DNA from 4 places in the Bradyrhizobium sp. 33ap4 genome. Region 4 is predicted to be linked to each of the others. Evidence: riboswitches for the same ligand, from Rfam matches in the RefSeq annotation. Region 4 holds a riboswitch; each other region holds the start of a gene.

Region 1 (4,524 bases), on a different contig from region 4:
CGTCTAGATATTCACGCCGTATGCTAGGACGAACAAGCTTTCGAGAAGCTGACGGCGCTCAGACGATTTCGACACGATTGATGACATGGCCTTGCCAGTAAGGCCGGACGGATTTTCAATGCCGGTGTCAGCTTCGTATGGTTGCGTTCACTTGGCCTGGTGCCATGTCTGTCAAGTTAACGGCCTCCCGTCTGCCGATCCGCAGCATTCGTTGATCTGGTCCAACGATCTCGCAAGATCTCCGGAGCATCTCAAGATGGGGCACTGGTTTCGCGCTCGATGATCATCAGGTGACGAAGGCTCGGATGATCATCAGGTGACGAAGGCTCGTCAGCTTTCGGTCAGCTTGCGTTTCTAGGGTGCTGGCCCATTCGCGCTCACGACGGTGCCAATCTCATCACGTGACAAAACGGTTCTTCTCATGTTGCCTGCCGTTGCCTCGATCTCTCTCAACCCGGCTGAATGGTTCTCCAGCGGCTGTTTATCGGTGCGGGACCAGTTTCATGATAGTCTTGCGCAGGCAGCTTCGAAGCAAGGTGCAGCTTCGTTGGTGGCCGACCGCCTGGCATCCGGCAGGTAAACCGGAAGGTGGGGATCATTTCGATTCGGCCTTGACGAACCTGTGGGATGTTGACGATCGCGTCATTCAGGTTTCGCTCATCTCCAAGGGCGCCGGCGCCGTCAGCTTATCTCTGAATAAGCTTCTATCGGTGGGCTGAGCGGGCTGATGGTTTCTTCGCACAACAGCAGGATCGTTCGCGCCGCGACGCGCAGAGGGGGGTGATGCGCTTGTTCACTTGCCGCTTCTGTTGCCGCATCGGCGGATGTAAGGGCCTACACCCTATATAACCAAAGTGCAGGCGGGTACGAAGGCAACAGCCGTCGAGCTGCTTGCAAATGAGAGGAGACATTGCGTTGCGGATAGATTTCTCGCGCATCAATCGGTCTAAAGCTGCATTCCACGATATTTATGCTTCGGATGATCCGAGGGCATATTTCTCGGTCCTCGGAGACCTGGATTATATGATACCGGACGTGGCTGAGCCGGTTGTGCGCCAAATACTGGCAGCGAAAGCTTCGGCCACCGGCCTCAAGCCCGTCGTGCTCGATGTTGGTTGTTCGTACGGCATCAATGCAGCGGTGCATCGCTTTCCGCTGACCTTCGCGGGCTTGCGTCACCGCTACGCCCGGCGTGAGATGAGAGCGATCAGCTCTGAGACATTGGTGAGTCTCGATCGCAGTTTCTATGCAGCCTGGCCTGATGTCGGGTTGGCACGCTTTATCGGCCTCGATGTGTCGGCCCGGGCGGTCAGCTATGCGAAGAGTGTTGGCCTTTTAGAGCAGGGCATTGTCGCTGACCTTGAAAAGGAGGCGCTATCGATGGACAGCGCGCGCATTCTCCGCTCCGTGGATGTTATCATGTCGACCGGATGCATCGGCTACGTTACCGAGAAGACGTTCAGCGAGATTCTCGATGCGGCAGAGAAGCAACCATGGATTATCTCCTTCGTGCTACGAATGTTCCCATTTGAATCGCTCGCCGCGACGTTCGCAAACCGTGGTCTTGTGACAGAACGTCTTGCCGGCGCAACGTTTATCCAGCGTCGCTTTCGCGATGCTGAAGAATTTGAGAGCTGTTTGGCCAGCTTGGCGGCCCTTGGCGTGGATGCCACCGGCCTCGAATCGGAAGGGCTGTTTCACGCCGATCTGATCTTGTCTCGCCCCGAGGCGGATGCGCGCGCCACGCCTCTGGAAGACATTGTCACTGTCGCCAGCGGCAGGGGACGGCCGATCGGACCCCGTTACGTTCATGTTGAAAGTAAGGAGGGCTTGCAGGTCGCGCTGGAGCCGTGACAGGCGTGGGACCACTGTGCAGCGCGAGTCTGTTCGGGGCTGGATGCGAGGCCATTCCGGTCGACGGCGCGCCAGAGCCGATGTTGTTCGCCCGCGAGTGGATAACGAATTCGTCCAGATGCCATTTGTCGCGGCGAGCAGGAGCGCTGCGATTCAAATCAAGCGTCTGGCCGAATTGCTCCTCTACTGACGCGCCGTTTCTTAGATTCCATCAATGCGACGTGCGAGCCAGGAATTTCCTCGACCTTTGCGCAGGCTTGACGGAAACCGGTGCTGCAGCCCAACGGCATATCCAATCACCTGCAGCAGAAGCCGACAGCGGCGACAAAGTCGTCCGGGCTTCGGTATATTTTTGCGTTTTAATCTGGACGTCTCCAGTTGACGAATCCCGGCGAGTAGTGCCTATGTCTAGTCAGTCACGGTCTTCTGGCCCCAACATTTTGTAGGTCGGAAGCTAAGAGGGAACCCGGTGCGCCGAACGGCTACTCCGGGGCTGCCCCCGCAACTGTAAGCGGCGAGCGGTTGTCATCATGGTCACTGGCGCAGCACAGCGCCGGGAAGGCCGACAGCCGCGGCGACCCGCGAGCCAGGAGACCTGCCGCGACTGAACGAAAGTCCTCGGGCGGGGTGCCCCGTTGGGTCGCTTGCAGCCGGAGACGTTTGACCGGTTTCCTCGCAAGTCATCCGCGCAGTTCCCCCGCCTAACATCGCGGGGTTGCCGATGTCGCCGTCTTACGATTTCGATCAGCATGGTCATCTCATTGAGGAGCCGGCGCGCGTGAGGTCGCAGCCATTGCAGGCAGAGCCCAGCGCGCCTGAGTTGTGTCTTGTGCCGCCGCCGTCGCCGGCCCCGCTGCCGTACCCCCTTGCGCCATCGCCAAAGCCGGCCGATCTCAAGCTCGATCGGACGCGCGACGACCTGTTGACGCCGTTCGGCAAGCTGACGCTGAGCGACCGTTATCTGCTCGCCGGCGAAATGATCCAGGACATGTTCGCGCGGGTGTCTTGCGCCTTCGCGGATGATGTTGCGCATGCCCAACGTCTCTACGATGGGATGTCTCGGCTGTGGTTCATGCCAGCCACACCGGTGCTCTCCAACGGCGGCACGACGCGCGGCCTGCCGATTTCCTGCTTCCTTAACTCGGTGTCGGACTCGCTCGAAGGCATCGTGGGCACCTGGAACGAGAACGTATGGCTTGCCTCTAACGGTGGCGGCATCGGCACCTACTGGGGCAATGTTCGCTCGATCGGCGAGCAGGTGAAGGGCGGCGTTACCTCAGGCATCATCCCGTTCATCCACGTCATGGACGGCCTGACGTTGGCGATCAGCCAGGGCTCGTTGCGGCGCGGCTCGGCTGCGGTCTATCTCGATATCCACCATCCCGAGATCGAGGAGTTCCTCGAGATCCGCAAGGCGTCCGGCGACTTCAACCGCAAGAGTCTCAACCTGCATCACGGCATCAACGTCACCGATGAGTTCATGCATGCCGTAGGCGCCGGCACTGCGTTCGCTCTGCGCAGTCCGAAGACCAAGGACGTTATCCGCGAAATCGACGCCCGCCAGCTGTGGCAACGCATCCTGGAGAACCGGCTGCAGACGGGGGAGCCTTATCTCTTGTTCATCGACACGGTGAACCGCGCGCTCCCTAAGCACCAGCGCGAGCTCGGCCTCAAGGTCTCAACGTCCAACCTGTGCAGCGAAATTACCCTGCCGACCGGCATCGATCATCGCGACGAGGAGCGTACCGCGGTGTGCTGCCTGTCGTCGCTCAACCTCGAGACCTGGGACCAGTGGAACGAGGAGCCTGGCTTCATCGAGGACGTCATGCGCTTCCTCGACAACGTGCTGACCCACTTCATCACGGTGGCGCCGGGCGTCATGAAGCGTGCCCGCTACGCCGCCTTGCGTGAGCGTTCCGTCGGCCTTGGCGTCATGGGCTTCCACTCGTTCCTGCAGGCCAAGAGCATTCTGATGGAAAGCGTCGTGGCCAAGTCGTTCAATCTGAACATGTTCCGGAAAATCCGTCGCGATGCTGATGCGGCATCCGTGACGCTCGCGCGCGAGCGGGGGCCGTGCCCGGATGCCCTGGAACGAGGCGTGATGGCCCGCTTCAGCCATAAGATCGCGATCGCGCCGACCGCCTCGATAAGCATTATCTGCGGCGGCACCAGCGCTTGCGTAGAACCGATCCCGGCCAACATCTACACCCATAAGACCTTGTCCGGCGCCATCTCGGTGCGTAATAGGCATCTCGCCAAGCTGCTGGCCGCCAAGGGCGCCAATACTTCGGCGATCTGGCAGTCGATCATCGCCCACGAGGGTTCGGTCGCCCATCTCGACATCCTCTCGGAAATCGAGAAAGCGGTCTTTCGCACCGCCTTCGAGATCGACCAGCGCTGGATCGTCGAACTTGCCGCCGACCGCGCCGCGTTCATCTGCCAGAGCCAGTCGGTCAACCTCTATCTGCCAGCTGACGTCGATAAATGGGATCTTCACATGCTGCACTGGACGGCATGGAAGCGGGGGGTGAAGAGCCTCTACTACTGCCGTTCAAAATCTATTTCGCGCGCGGCGTTCGCCGGCGCCATCGCCGATGACGACAAGGCTGCGCCGCCGCAACCATCGCAGCAGCGCACCGACTATGAGGAGTGCCTCGCATGTCAGTGATC
Region 2 (4,524 bases), on a different contig from region 4:
GGCACCGCCCCCAGCAAGGACCCAGCGTCCATGCGAAGCCTAGCATCCAGGGGGTGGGCAACCAATCCGGAAGGGTGGTCCGGCCGATGACCTCGCTGCGACCTAATGTCTGCTTGGCGACGACGAGCCGGGCTCGGTAGCTCGCGAGCTACGAGGCCGCCGCGCGCGACTGCGCGCAGGATCTGTGGATCGATATTCGCCGGGCCTCACAACGGCTCGTCATCATTGCCGTAGCGGTCGAGCTTCGGCGTGGCGATGTCGCCGTCCTCATAGTACTCGTCGTCCTGCAACGCTGCGGGTGGCGGAGGCTTCTTCGACTTGTCGTCGGTCTTGTCCTTGATCTTCGTGCCGCCCTTGGTCTGCTTCCCGGCCTTGGCCATGCGTTTCCCCTGCGCGGGTCAAATCAGCTGCCGGAACTCTACCCCAGTTTCGGTGCGTTTGTAATGTTCGGAGACGGTGCGCGGGGCAGACCCGCCCCACCGGTTCACGCTCTAAAACGTCGCGCCGGCCTTTACCATGTAGGTGCGGCCGGGCAGCGGATAGGCCGAGAAGCGGCCTTCGGTGAACGTGCTCGCGATGGCGTAGTCGTAATAGAGCGCGTTGAACAGGTTGTTCACGCTCAGTGACCAGAAGAAGCGGTCAACTTGCCCGCTCAGCTTGATATCGGCGGTGGCGTTGCCGGGAATCCGGCTCTGGGTGTTGGCCTGATCGTTGTCCATGATGCGCGAGCTCCAGGCCCGCACCGTGGCGTCGAGCACCAGATAGTTCTGCCAGATATTCCAGGTGACGCCGAGATTGCCGGTGTAGCGCGACACCAGCGGCACGTCGTTGCCGGTCCAGATGCCTTCGCGGAACACCGCGCGGGTGATCGCCATGCCGCCGCGCAGGGTCACCGTATCGCTGAACTTGAGCGAGGCACTGGTTTCCGAGCCACAGCGGCGGGTGGGGTCGAGGTTGGTGTTGAAGAACAGCACCGGGTTGAAATGGATCTCGTTCTCGAGATCCATCAGATAGACGCTGGTCTGGACCTGAAACAGGTTGGTCTTGACCCGGAAGCCGCCCTCGACATCCTGCGAGGTCTGGGTCTTGAGCTGGAAATTCTGCGGGATCGGGGCGAAGGTCAGCGGATCGAACGACGGTCCGGATGCGACGCGCTCGTCGACATCGGGCGTGCGGAACGCGCGCGCCGCGCGGCCGAACACCGAGAAGGTGTCGGTCAGGCGATGCTCGGCGCCGACATGCAGGGCGTATTGCGTCTCGTTGCTGTCGAGCGGTGCCGCCTGCGTGTCGAACGCGAATGGCGCATTCGGGTCGTAGCGATCGCGCGCCGAGATGCTGGTATTCTGGACGCGCGCGCCGTAGGAGATGTCGGTCGTTGGCAACAGGCCCAGCGTATGTTGCCAATAGCCGGCCACGCTCTGCTGCTCGATATTGTAGATGTGGAACGGGTCGACGCCCTGATAGGCGCCGCGCGCCTCGCGGAAGCTCGAATCGTAATAGTCGATGCCGGTCAGGATCGTCGACGGCACGCCCAGCATCACATTCTTGACGCTGAGCCGCGGCGTCAGCGACCAGGTCTGCAGCGCGGCATCATTGTAGGTCGAAGCGAAGCTGATGGTCGGCATCGTGCCGAAGAAGCCGCTCTGCGTCTCGCGCTGCCGCCAGCCGCCGTCGACGATGAGGTCGACGCCGTTCATCAGCGTCTTGGTGAAGCCGGCGGTGACGCTGGCGGTCTGCTGGTTGGCATAGTCGAAGGGCGTCGCGGCGCCGCGGCGATCGGTGAGCAGCTCGTTCACGCCGATCGACGGATCGACCAGCCGTCCGCCGGGTAGGCCGAGCTTCTGGTCGCTGCCGGTGACGGTCAGGAAGGCGGTGAGATCAGGCGTCGTGTAGTTGATGTTGCCGACGGCGTTGCGCTGGTCGAGCGCATTGTTGACGCGGTAGCCGTCGGACTTGATGCCATTGCCGTAGAACGAGGTGGACCACGGTCCGGAATTGAGCGCTGCGGAGACCGCGGCCATGCGGGTGTTGAACGAGCCAGCTCCGGCCTCGGCCCGCATCGTCGTCGGCGGGCCGCCGACGCCGGTCTTGGTGATGATGTTGACGACGCCGCCCACCGCATTGTCGCCGTAAAGCACCGCGCCGCTGTTGCCGCGCGTGATCTCGATGCGCTCGATCGAATCGAGCGGAATCGTGGTGAGGTCGAAGCCGGCCTTGTCGACGTCGTTGAGGCGGCGGCCGTTGAGCAGGAACAGCGTATTGTCGGTCGCGAATGCGCCGAAGCCGCGCAGGTCGACCGACGTCTTGGCGCCGTTCGGTCCGCCATAGGGCGTTTGCAGCTGCACGCCCGGCACCTGCGCGAGGATCTCGGGTAACGACTGCACCGGCGAATGCGCGATGTCGTCGGCGGTGATCACGGCCGAGGAGGTGCCGACAATGCCGGCGAACTGGCGGCCGCCGGTGCCGCCCGTTCCGGTGGCCACACCGGTCCCTATCGTGCCCGATCCGGCTCCGCTGCCTGTATTGTTGCCTTGCGAGGTGCCCGGCGCCGGGCGTCGCGGCGCCGGCGCTTCGTCAGCGGCCGGCCTGGCGCGCGTGACGTTCTGGTCGCCCGGCTTGGTGACTTCGATCGCCGGCAGCTGATCGGGAGCGGGTGCCTCCTGCGCCCGCGCTGCGGAGACAAGGAATGCCGGCGCGAGCATCGTCGCCGGCGCGATCATCGTCGACGCGAGCAGAAGCGCGCGGCGCCGCCGATGGAAAGGGAAGGAGAACATAAGCAAGGCCTCGGCAACGTCAGTGGCACGTCACCGCGAACCAGTCTCACCATCGTGCTCACAGCATCAGGTGAAGCTCATGCCTGTACTCCCCGACCGGCAGCATCGCGTGTGACCACGGCTGACGGCAGGTCTCCTGGCTCGCGGGTCGTTACCCTTCGTCGCCTTCCCAGGACCGAGATTCCCAGTGGCCTGTGACGAAGGATTCACCGCATACAGTTGCGGGGGCAGCCGCGGCGTTGGGGAAGTTTCCCCGTACCGCATTCCCTTTTCATCTCATGAAAGAACCGTCATGTTCATCTAGGGTTCGGCCGGGTAGCAAAGTCAATCCGGCGGAAGTCGGGCGGCGGCCGCGCGGCCACGGTTTTTGTCGAGTGTCGCTTGTCTGCCACGGCGATCGCTGTAAGAGCATGGATCCGATGAGCGTGCAGGATTTTGCCTTGGCGGCCGAGGTCGCGGCGCGGCGCCGGTGGGGCGCCACGGCGGCGCTGCTCGCGCTCGTGGTCCTGTTGTGCGTGCTCTCGCTCGGCATCGGGCCGGTGCGGCTGTCGCCGCTCGCGGTGGTCGAGGCGCTGTTCGGCGGCAGCAGCGATGTGGCGCAGGTGATCGTGCGCGAGATCCGCCTGCCGCGCACCATCCTGGCATTTGCGATCGGCGGCATTCTCGGGCTGTCCGGTGCGGCGCTGCAAGGGCTGCTGCGCAATCCGCTGGCCTCGCCGTCGCTATTCGGCGCGCCGCAATCGGCGGCGTTCGGCGCGGTGCTGGTGATCGCGCTGGGCCTCGCCGATGTGCGCTCCTACGCGCTGCCGGTGGTGGCGATCATCGCCGCGTTCGGCTCGGTGTTCGCGCTGCTTGCGATCGCCGGCCGCAATGCCGGGCTGTTGATCCTGATCCTCGCTGGGCTCGCGATCTCGAGCTTTGCGGGAGCCGCGACCGCACTGGTGATGAATCTCTCGAGCAATCCGTTTGTGGTGCTGGAGATCGCGTTCTGGCTGCTCGGCTCGCTGGAGGACCGCAGCTTCCAGCACGTGGCGCTGGCGCTGCCCTTCATCGTCGCGGGCGCCGCCATCCTGCTCAGCCAGGCGAGCGCCTTCCGCGCGCTGACGCTTGGCGAGGAGGCGGCGCAGAGCCTCGGCGTCGACGTCGGGCGGTTGCGGCTCTTCGTGATCACGGGCGTGGCGCTCGGCGTCGGCGGCGCGGTCGCAGTCACCGGCACGATCGGTTTCATCGGCCTCGTCGCGCCGCATCTGATGCGTCCCGTGATCGGTCACGATCCGGCGCGGCTCTTGGTGCCGAGCGCGCTCACCGGCTCGGCGCTGCTGCTCGCCGCCGACATCGCGGTGCGCATCATTCCTTCAACCTCGGACATCAAGGTCGGCGTGCTGACCTCGATCATCGGCGTGCCGTTCTTCCTCTATCTGATCATGCGCGAGCGCCGCGCGCTCGGCGGAGGCGTGGCATGACGCTGCTCTCCGCCGCGGCGCTCAATGCCTCGCTCGGCAGCCGCAAGGTGCTGCACGATGTCTCGCTGTCGCTGCCGTCGGGCCATCTGGTCGCGCTGGTCGGCCCGAACGGCGCCGGCAAGACCACGCTGCTGCGTGCACTGGCCGGGCTGATTTCGTCGGGCGGCGAGATCCGGATCGGCGGCGATCCGCTGGCGTCGCTGCCGCTGCGCGAGCGCGCGAAGCGTTTCGCCTATCTGCCGCAGGGGCACATGGTGCACTGGCCGCTGCCGGCGCGCGACATCGTC
Region 3 (4,524 bases), on a different contig from region 4:
ACCGAAGGCGAGGTCGGCGGCATCCTGGAGCGCCTCGCCAACGGACTGAACGAGGGCGGCATCGGCATCGGCATTCTCAACGCCTATGCGCCGGGCGCCGGCGTGCAGGAATTGACCGCGGTGTGCCAGCTCGCGGCGGATCATGCGGTGCCGACCTTTACCCACGTCGCCTACATGTCGCGGATCGATCCCGAGAGCGCGGCGGAAGCCTATATCCGCCTGATCGGCTATGCCGGCGCCACCGGCGCGCATATGCACATCTGCCACTTCAACTCGTCGAGCAAGACGGATATCGAGCGCTGTGTCGCGCTGATCGCGAAAGCGCAGGCGCAGGGCCTGCCGATCACGGTGGAGGCCTATCCCTACGGCACCGGCTCGACCGTGCTGGCGGCGACCTTCTTCAGCGATCCGAAATTCGAGGAGCGCAACGGCCTCGGCTACGATTCGGTGCAGCGCGTGACCGACGGTCACCGCTTCGGCAGCCGCGAGGAATTGCTGGCGGCACAGGCCGAAGAGCCCTCGACCTTGGTGCTGTGGCATGTGCTCGACATCGAGAACAACGCGCATCATCGCGATCTGCTCGATATGGCGGTGCTGTATCCGGGCGGCGCGATCGCCTCCGACGCGATGCCGTGGACGCTGTCGGACGGCCGCCCCTACAGCGGCGACGCCTGGCCGCTGCCCGACGATGCCACCTCGCATCCGCGCTCGGCCGGCTGCTTCACCCGCTTCATCCGTGAATGGGTGCGCGAGCGCAAGAAAGTGTCGCTGCTCGAGGGCATCCGCAAATGCGCGCTGATCCCGGCCGAGATCCTGTCGGCGAGCACGCCGGCGATGCGGGCCAAGGGCCGGCTGCAGGTCGGCGCCGACGCCGATGTTGTGGTGTTCGACTACGAGACGCTGAGCGATCGCGCGACCTTCTCGGCGATGAATCGTCCGGCGGAGGGCGTGCGGCATCTCGTGGTCAGCGGCCAGCCGCTGATCAGCGATGGTGTGCTCGATGTCGCGGCGCGTCCCGGCCGGCCGGTGCGCCGGCCTATCACGGGGGGGTGAGGTGCCGGTCCCGATCCTGCTGGTCGCGGGCTTCCTCGGGGCGGGCAAGACCACGGTCGTCAACCATCTGCTGGCGCATGCGCAAGGGCGGCGCATCGCCGCCGTGGTCAACGATTTCGGTGCGATCAATATCGACGCCGAGCTGATCGCCGGCGCCAGCGACGGCGTGGTCAGCCTGAGCAATGGCTGCATCTGCTGCACGCTGGAGGGCGACCTGCTGCGCACGCTCGCCACGTTGCTGCGGCGTGATCCGCGTCCCGAATTCATCGTGATCGAGACAAGCGGGATCGCCGATCCCGCCGATATCGTGCGCAACCTGATGGATCCCGTGATCTGGAAGGAGGCGCCGCTGGAGACCGTGCTGTGCGTGGTCGACGCGACGCAGCCTGCGGCGATGCTGAACGATGCGCTGCTGCGCTCGCAGCTCCGGGCGGCGGACGTGGTGGCGCTGAGCAAGGTCGATCTGACTGACGCCGCTGCGTGCGCCGCGATCCGCGACGCCGTGCGCGCGGTGCGTCCGGCGGCCGTGGTGGTCGATGCCTTGCATGGCGAGGTGCCGGCCGCGCTGCTGTTCCCGGCGGACCTCGATCATGTGCCGGCTCCGCGCGAGACCGCGCCGCGACGGCCGGCGTCCGATCGCTTCGAGACGCTGAGCTGGACCTCGGAGCGGCCCGTCGTGCTGCCGCGCTTGCAGCAGGCGATCGGCAGACTGGCGCCGAAGCTGGCGCGGGCGAAGGGATTGTTCGAGACGGTGGAGCAGCCCGGGCGGCTGACCGTGCTTCAACTCGCCGGCGGCCGCGCGACCCTGGCTGCGAGCGGCGTGCCGTCGCCCGGCGTGCCGCGCACGCGCATCGTGTTCATCGCCGAGATGGGTGCGCTGTCGCGCGCGGAGATTGATGAGGTGATGCAGGGATGCGTCGAGGCTCAGTGACGCGAACCTACGTTTCCCGTCATACTGAGGTGCGAGGGAAGCGGCGTCTCGAAGGATGAATCGGCCACCAGCCGGGCCGTGCATCCTTCGAGACGCGCGTGCCGCGCTCCTCAGGATGACGGGTTGCCTTTCGGCGTCAGCCCTCGACGTCGCTGTGTCATCGCCGCAGCAGCATCTCGCAAAGCATGTGTGCGACGATCATCGAATTGACAGCCCTGCCGGCACCACCTATCGTTTTTGCCGACGGTTCCCTTCGGGGATCAAAAGGGAATGCGGTGCGAGGGTAACCCCAATGCCGCAGCTGTCCCCGCAACTGTAAACGGCGAGCCTTTCGTCAATTTGCCACTGGGCCATCGGCCCGGGAAGGCGTCGACAGGCGATGACCCGTGAGCCAGGAGACCTGCCGTCAGTCGTGGTCACACGCGAGCACATCGGGCGGGGGCGTCCTGGTGGGATCGGAGCACTGCCTTTTCGGCAATGCGCCATCCGCGTTCGCGGTGACGTGCCACGTTACCGCGAGTCCTTTCATGTCTCCGTCCTCTCCCGTTGCGCGCAAATGGCGCCTCGGTCTTCTCTGCTCCCTGTCATCGCTGCTGTTGCCGGCCGAAGGCTCGGCACAAACGCCGCCACCAACCAGGCTCGATCCGATCGAGGTCGCGCCCTCGGCTGCGGCAAAGCCGAAGCCTGCGGCGCGCAGTCGTGACACGGCCGCCGCGGCGCGGCCACGGCCGAGGCCCGCGACGGCCGCCGCAGCCGGCAGCACGTCGCGCGCGGCTTCGTCGGGCACACCAGGGACGGCATCGCCGACGCTCAATGCCACCACGCAGGGCGGCACCGGCAGTCGTCTCAACCTGACGCCGCTGCAGACGCCGGCCAGCGTCGAGATCATCACGGCGCAGACCATCGCTGAACGCGGCCAGCATAATGTGCTCGATGCCGTCACCCAGGACGCGGCCGGGTTCGTCGCAACGCCGGCGCCAGGCAACGGCGGCCTGTCGTTCAGCACCCGCGGCTTTGCCGGCAGCAACTCGGTGATGACGCTGTATGACGGCACGCGCTTCTATATCGGCTCCGGCACGCTGACGTTCCCCTACGACACCTGGTCGACGCAGCGCATCGAAGTGCTGCGCGGCCCGGCCTCGGTGCTGTACGGCGAAGGCGCGATCGGCGGCGTCATCAACGTGATTCCGAAGAAGCCGCAGAGCACGCCCTATAACGAGGCCGAGGTTTCGCTCGACAGCAACATGACGCGGCGGCTCTCGGTGGACAGCACCGGTCCGATCAATCCCAATGTGTCGTACCGCATCAACGCCACCGGCAACATGTCGGACAGCTGGCTCGATCGCGACAAGACCTCGAACGCGGTGGTCTCCGCTGCCGTGCGGGTGCAGGCGTCGGACAATCTGGCCTTCACGCTGTCGGAGGACTACGGCGACCGCAGCCCGTCGCGCTATTTCGGCACGCCGCTGATCAACGGCTCGATCCAGGATGCGCTGCGCTTCAAGAACTACAACGCATTGGACAGCGCGATCCGCTATCAGGACAGCTGGACCCAGTTCAAGACCGAGTGGGACGTCGCCGACGGCATCAAGGTCAACAACACGCTGTATTATCTGACCAGCGAGCGGCACTGGCGCGACATCGAGAACTACACCTGGAATCCGAAGACCCAGCTGATCGATCGCACGAGCTATATCGAGATATTCCACGACCAGAAGCAGCTCGGCAACCGGATGGATACGACCTTCAGCGGCCACGTGTTCGGCCTTGCGAACCAGGTCGTCGCCGGGTTCGACGTCAACCGGATCGACTTCACCCATACCAACAACTCGCCCTATGGCGGCGCGTCCTCGGTCAATCCTTATGTGTTCGATCCCGGATCGTTCTTCGCCACGACGACGGCGACCACGCCGGGCTTCAACGCGATCGTCAATCAATACGCGCTGTTCGCCGAGGATCGGCTCTCGCTGACCGATCAGTTGTCGCTGGTGACCGGGGTCAGGTATGATCGCCCCGAAGTGGACCGCACCGACTACAAGACGCCGGCAAACAGTTTTGAGACGACGCTATCGGGCACTAGCTGGCGCGCGGGCCTCGTCTACGAGCCGATCAAGAACCTCGCGTTCTATGGCCAGTACGCGGTCGGCGTCGATCCGGTCAGCAATCTGATCTCACTGTCGACCACGCAGAAGACATTCCAGCTTGCGACCGGCAAGCAGACCGAGATCGGGGTCAAGCAGTCGTTCTGGGGCGGCCGCGGCGAGTGGACGCTGGCCGCCTACGAGATCGTCAAGACCGGGCTCACGATTCCCGATCCCGGCAACCCTACCGGCGGCGTGGCATTGCAGATCGGCCAGCAATCATCCCGCGGGGTCGAAGGATCGATCGGGCTCGCGCTGAACGACGGCTGGCGCGTCGACGCCAATCTTGCGCTGTTGCGCGCCAGATACGACAACAACAGCCAGGTGGTCGGCGGCAAGATCGTCAGCTTCAACGGCAATGTCCCGGTCAACGTGCCGCAGCAGGTCTCGAATGTCTGG
Region 4 (4,524 bases):
GCTCAAGATTGCGCAAGCCTTTGGGGACCGCGGCCTGTGCCAGTGGCGGCGGCGGATGACCGATCGTCACGGCACCGATCCGGCGCTTGGCCTGCGCCGCCTCGCCGGGATCGTTGACGATGAAGGGATAGACAACAGGCAGATCGCCGATCAGCGCCTCCGGCCAGCATGCGGGCGACAGCGCAACCGACTTGCCGGGCAGCCATTCCAGCGTTCCGTGCGCGCCGATGTGGACGACGGCATCGATGGCCTGCCGCCTGAGCCACAGATAGAACGCGACATAGGCATGGCGCGGCGTGCGCGCCAGATCGTGATAGTCGGCGTCGCGCTGTCCCACCTCACCGCGCTCCGGCTGAACGGCGATGACCGATTTGCCGCAGCAGATCGCCGCGAAATGAAATGCGCCGTCACGGCAATCGGGATCATCTTCCGGCGCGCCCCATGCGCGGCTGAGATCGCCCTGCAGCAGCTCGGGAAGGCCGGAAAGCGCCGCACGATAGTCGGCGATGTTCCACGTCAAATTCCTGCGCAAAAGAATGTCGCCCAGTGACTCCACCGGCTCAAGGTCAAATCCCGCGCCCGCGAGATCAGCCAGCATCGCCCCGACCGAGGCAAGCGCATCGAGGCCGACGGCATGCGCGATCTGATGCGGGCGGCCGGGATAGTTCGAGAGCACCAGCGCGAGCCGCTTCTCCTGTGCCGGCTTGCTGGCAAGCCGATGCCAGGCGGCCACGCGTGCGGCAACTGCAGCGACGCGCTCGGCATCCGGTCGATGCGCAAGATGCGCGAATTGCAGCTCAAGATCGCGCTCACCAGGCGATTTGAAGCTCACGACCCCTGTGAACAGGCGGCCGTCGACCTCCGGCAGCACCACATGCATCGCGAGATCGCCGGGCGAGAGCCCGCGGAGCGACAAGGCCCAATCCTCGCGCCGCGCGGTCGACAGCGCGACCTGGAACACCGGGCATGATGCAGCGTCGAACGGCGTCGTGCCGTCGTCACCGGCCGCGGAAAACGCGGTCGCATTGACGATCGCCGCTGGAGCGCATTGCGCAAACTGAGCGCGCAGCCAATCCGCCACGCCCGCCGCCTTCAGCGAGGTGACGAACACACCGTGGGCATCAAAGCCCCTCTCACGCAATGCATCGATCAATGCATCGACCGGCGCCGTATCGCCTGCCGCGAGGTAGGAACGATAGAACGTCACCAGCACGCGCGGCCGGCCGTCCGGTGCCGGCAACGCCGCGATGGCACCGCGCTGGGAATCGTAGACGCCGATCTCGGGAAGATCGATCTCGCCGACCACGGGTCCGGCATAAAGTCCGGACGCCAGCGCCAGTTGCGCGATCACGGCCTGCGCCGCAACGGGGCCGCCCTTGTCGCACAGCACCTTCAGACGGCGCAGCGTCGAGACCGGCAAGGTCGAGAACTCATCCAGCCGCAGATCGTCGCGGCCATCGGCCGGCAGCACGACCAGGGCGATGCCGCGCTCCTTCGCCAGCCGATGCACCGCGGCCAGCCCGTATGACCAATAGGGCTCGCCGCCGATCAGCCGCACCAGAATGCCGCGGGCGTGCGAGAGCGTCCGCTCGATATAGGTATCGACCGACAGCGGATGGCGCAGCTCCGCGAGATTGGCGAGCCGCAGCGACGGCAGCGCAGCACGGCCCCGCCGCCAGCCGGCCGCGAAGGCAGCAAGATCGCTGTCGGAAAACGACAACACCACGAGATCGGCCGGATCCTGGCCGAGGTCCCTTGGCGTCGCGGTCTCCTCAAGGCCGCGGCTCTCGCGGAAGACGACGTGCATCAGACACCAAGCCGTGCCCTGATCGCGGCTTCATCGATGTCGGCATGTTCGCCGATCACGACGAGCTTCGACCGCCGCGCCCGGGCACCCCAGGGCATGTCGAACTGATGCCGCACCCGCTCGCCGACCGATTGCACCAACAGCCGCATCGGCTTGCCTTCGACCGCGATGTAGCCCTTGGCGCGCAGCACGTTCTGCTCGCGCGCCAGCCCCTTGATCGAGGCGACCAGCGCGTCGACATCCGAAACTTCCGGAAGATCGATCACGACGGAATTGAAATCGTCGTGCTCGTGTTCCTCCTCGCCATCGTGATGCGACGGCCGCGCCGCGAGATCGCTTTCCGCCGCCGCCCCGAGCCCGAGGATCACGCGCGCGTCGATCGTGCCGTCGACGACGGGCAACATCGGCACCTCGCGCGGCATCTCGGCCGCGATCACCTCTTTCGCTGCCTTGATCCCCTCCGCCCCCGCGAGGTCCGCCTTGGTCAGCAGCACGATATCGGCACATGCGATCTGGTCCTCGAACACTTCCGACAGCGGCGTCTCGTGGTCGAGATTGTCGTCCGCCGCACGCTGCGCATCCACCGCGGCCGGATCAGGCGCAAAACGGCCGGCGGCGACGGCCTCGGCGTCGGCGAGCGCGATCACGCCGTCGACCGTGATCCGCGAACGGATCTCCGGCCAGTCGAACGCTTTCAGCAGCGGCTTCGGCAGCGCGAGCCCGGAAGTTTCGATCACGATGTGATCGGGCTTCACGTTCCGCGCCAGCAACTGCTCCATCGCCGGGATGAAATCATCGGCGACGGTGCAGCAGATACAGCCATTGGCGAGTTCGACGATGTTCTCGGCCGGACAATTGGCGTCGGCGCACGACTTCAGGATGTCGCCGTCGACGCCTTCGCTGCCGAATTCGTTGACCAGCACCGCGAGCTTCTTGCCGTTGGCATTGCGGATCAGATGCTGGATCAGCGTCGTCTTGCCGGAGCCGAGAAAGCCGGTCACGACGGTGACCGGAATTTTGGCGAGCGTGGTCATTCTGCGGCCTCCGGCACGACGGGAAGAGGTGGAATGCGGGCGAGCGATTGCTTGCGGAAGATTTCCGGACGGCTGCGCCACGGCACGATGCCGTCGGGCGCCGCCGCATAGGCGGAGGCACCGGCGATCACATCCGCGGCATTATCAGCGGACAGTCGGCCGTAGACATAGGACCACCGCCCCGGCGCGCTGAGCGCGACCGAGCAACCCTGGCTGCAGGCCGACAGGCATGCGACGGGAACCAGATTGACGTCATCAGGCACGCCGGCCTCGACAAGCGCGGCATGCAGGCGTGCACCGGGCGCGAGCTCACCTTCCGCCGGCGTCTGGCCGGCGCGGCAGGTGATGCAGACATGAAGTGTAACGCTCATCGCCCTTCCTGGATTGACAGCGGGAAGCGATGAGGCACACGAACCGATTTTGGACAGGTTCGTTCCCCGTCGCGGAACACCCCGTCCGCCGGTTTCACAACATGCTGCGTTGGCAGGTCTCCCGGCTTGCGGAGCAGGTTTTACCCTTCGATGCCCACCTTCCCGACTCCGTATGGAATCAGTGGCTTGGGCATCTCTCCGGTCACGGTCGCGGGGGCGGCTGCGCTTCGGGCCCGATTTAGCGGAGCCCTATCGCATTCCCTCTTCGCCTGTCGTAGGACAGGAACCGACGCGGGACCACCATTCGTCCAAGCCTCGCACTTGTCAAGCCGAAGGAATGTGATGACTTCTGATGGAAAGGGCGCTGAAGACGGCGCCGTCGGCACCGATCTTTCGCCGGATGCGCGCCACGCGGACAAGATGGCGAAAAAGAAGGCCGCCCGCGACCGCATCATGGCGACCAAGAGCGGTGAAAAGGGCCTGATCATCGTCCATACCGGCGCCGGCAAAGGAAAATCGTCCTCCGCGTTCGGCATGATTGTGCGCTGTGTGGCGCACGGCTTTCCCTGCGCCGTGGTGCAGTTCATCAAGGGCGCCTGGGATACCGGCGAGCGCCGCCTGCTCACCGGGCATTTCGGCGATCTCTGTCAATTCCACGCAATGGGCGAAGGCTTTACCTGGGAGACGCAGGATCGCGCCCGCGACATCGCGGCAGCGCAAGCCGGCTGGGAAAAGGCCAAGCAGCTGATCGCAGACCCGAGCCTGCGCATGGTCGTGCTCGACGAGATCAACATCGCGCTACGCTACGATTACCTTGCGATCGCCGATGTCGTCGACTTCCTGACCACGTCGAAGCCGCCGATGACCCATGTCGTGCTCACCGGGCGCAACGCCAAGGAGGAGCTAATCGAGATTGCCGATCTCGTCACCGAGATGACGCTGGTAAAGCATCCGTTCCGCTCCGGCATCAAGGCCCAGCCGGGCGTCGAGTTCTGACGGGCATCACGATGGCGCGCGCATTGATGATCCAGGGAGCCGGCTCGGACGTGGGCAAATCGCTCATCGTCGCCGGCCTCGCCCGCGCCGCGAGACGGCGCGGCCTGCGCGTGCTGCCGTTCAAGCCGCAGAACATGTCGAACAACGCCGCCGTGACCGTCGATGGCGGCGAGATCGGCCGCGCACAGGCGTTGCAGGCGCTCGCCGCCGGCGTCGAGCCGCACACCGACATGAACCCGGTGCTGCTGAAGCCCGAGACCGATGTCGGCGCCCAGGTCATCGTGCACGGCAAACGGATCGCCACCGCACGCGCGCG

The links. Region 4 has a riboswitch for cobalamin ahead of Q2M23_RS16850 (DUF1636 family protein). Riboswitches for the same ligand answer to the same signal wherever they lie in the genome.
Region 1: linked by a shared signal. The riboswitch ahead of Q2M23_RS29280 (ribonucleoside-diphosphate reductase subunit alpha) and the one ahead of Q2M23_RS16850 (DUF1636 family protein) in region 4 are both predicted to bind cobalamin.
Region 2: linked by a shared signal. The riboswitch ahead of Q2M23_RS35925 (TonB-dependent receptor) and the one ahead of Q2M23_RS16850 (DUF1636 family protein) in region 4 are both predicted to bind cobalamin.
Region 3: linked by a shared signal. The riboswitch ahead of Q2M23_RS31425 (TonB-dependent receptor) and the one ahead of Q2M23_RS16850 (DUF1636 family protein) in region 4 are both predicted to bind cobalamin.

What each region holds. Positions count from the first base shown of each region.
Region 1 covers NZ_JAUMTJ010000044.1:9,879-14,402, forward strand. The annotation lists gene Q2M23_RS29270 (nodulation protein NolB) at 504-719, shown strand; gene Q2M23_RS29275 (class I SAM-dependent methyltransferase) at 898-1,854, shown strand; cobalamin riboswitch at 2,257-2,472, shown strand; gene Q2M23_RS29280 (ribonucleoside-diphosphate reductase subunit alpha) at 2,633-4,522, shown strand; gene Q2M23_RS29285 (ribonucleotide-diphosphate reductase subunit beta) at 4,513-4,524, shown strand, end outside.
Region 2 covers NZ_JAUMTJ010000066.1:13,190-17,713, reverse strand. The annotation lists gene Q2M23_RS35930 (hypothetical protein) at 207-380, opposite strand; gene Q2M23_RS35925 (TonB-dependent receptor) at 492-2,774, opposite strand; cobalamin riboswitch at 2,883-3,081, opposite strand; gene Q2M23_RS35920 (FecCD family ABC transporter permease) at 3,194-4,237, shown strand; gene Q2M23_RS35915 (ABC transporter ATP-binding protein) at 4,234-4,524, shown strand, end outside.
Region 3 covers NZ_JAUMTJ010000050.1:29,424-33,947, forward strand. The annotation lists gene Q2M23_RS31415 (amidohydrolase family protein) at 1-1,053, shown strand, start outside; gene Q2M23_RS31420 (CobW family GTP-binding protein) at 1,055-1,984, shown strand; cobalamin riboswitch at 2,212-2,407, shown strand; gene Q2M23_RS31425 (TonB-dependent receptor) at 2,512-4,524, shown strand, end outside.
Region 4 covers NZ_JAUMTJ010000019.1:131,495-136,018, forward strand. The annotation lists gene cobN (cobaltochelatase subunit CobN) at 1-1,807, opposite strand, end outside; gene cobW (cobalamin biosynthesis protein CobW) at 1,807-2,841, opposite strand; gene Q2M23_RS16850 (DUF1636 family protein) at 2,838-3,212, opposite strand; cobalamin riboswitch at 3,306-3,518, opposite strand; gene cobO (cob(I)yrinic acid a,c-diamide adenosyltransferase) at 3,555-4,208, shown strand; gene Q2M23_RS16860 (cobyric acid synthase) at 4,220-4,524, shown strand, end outside.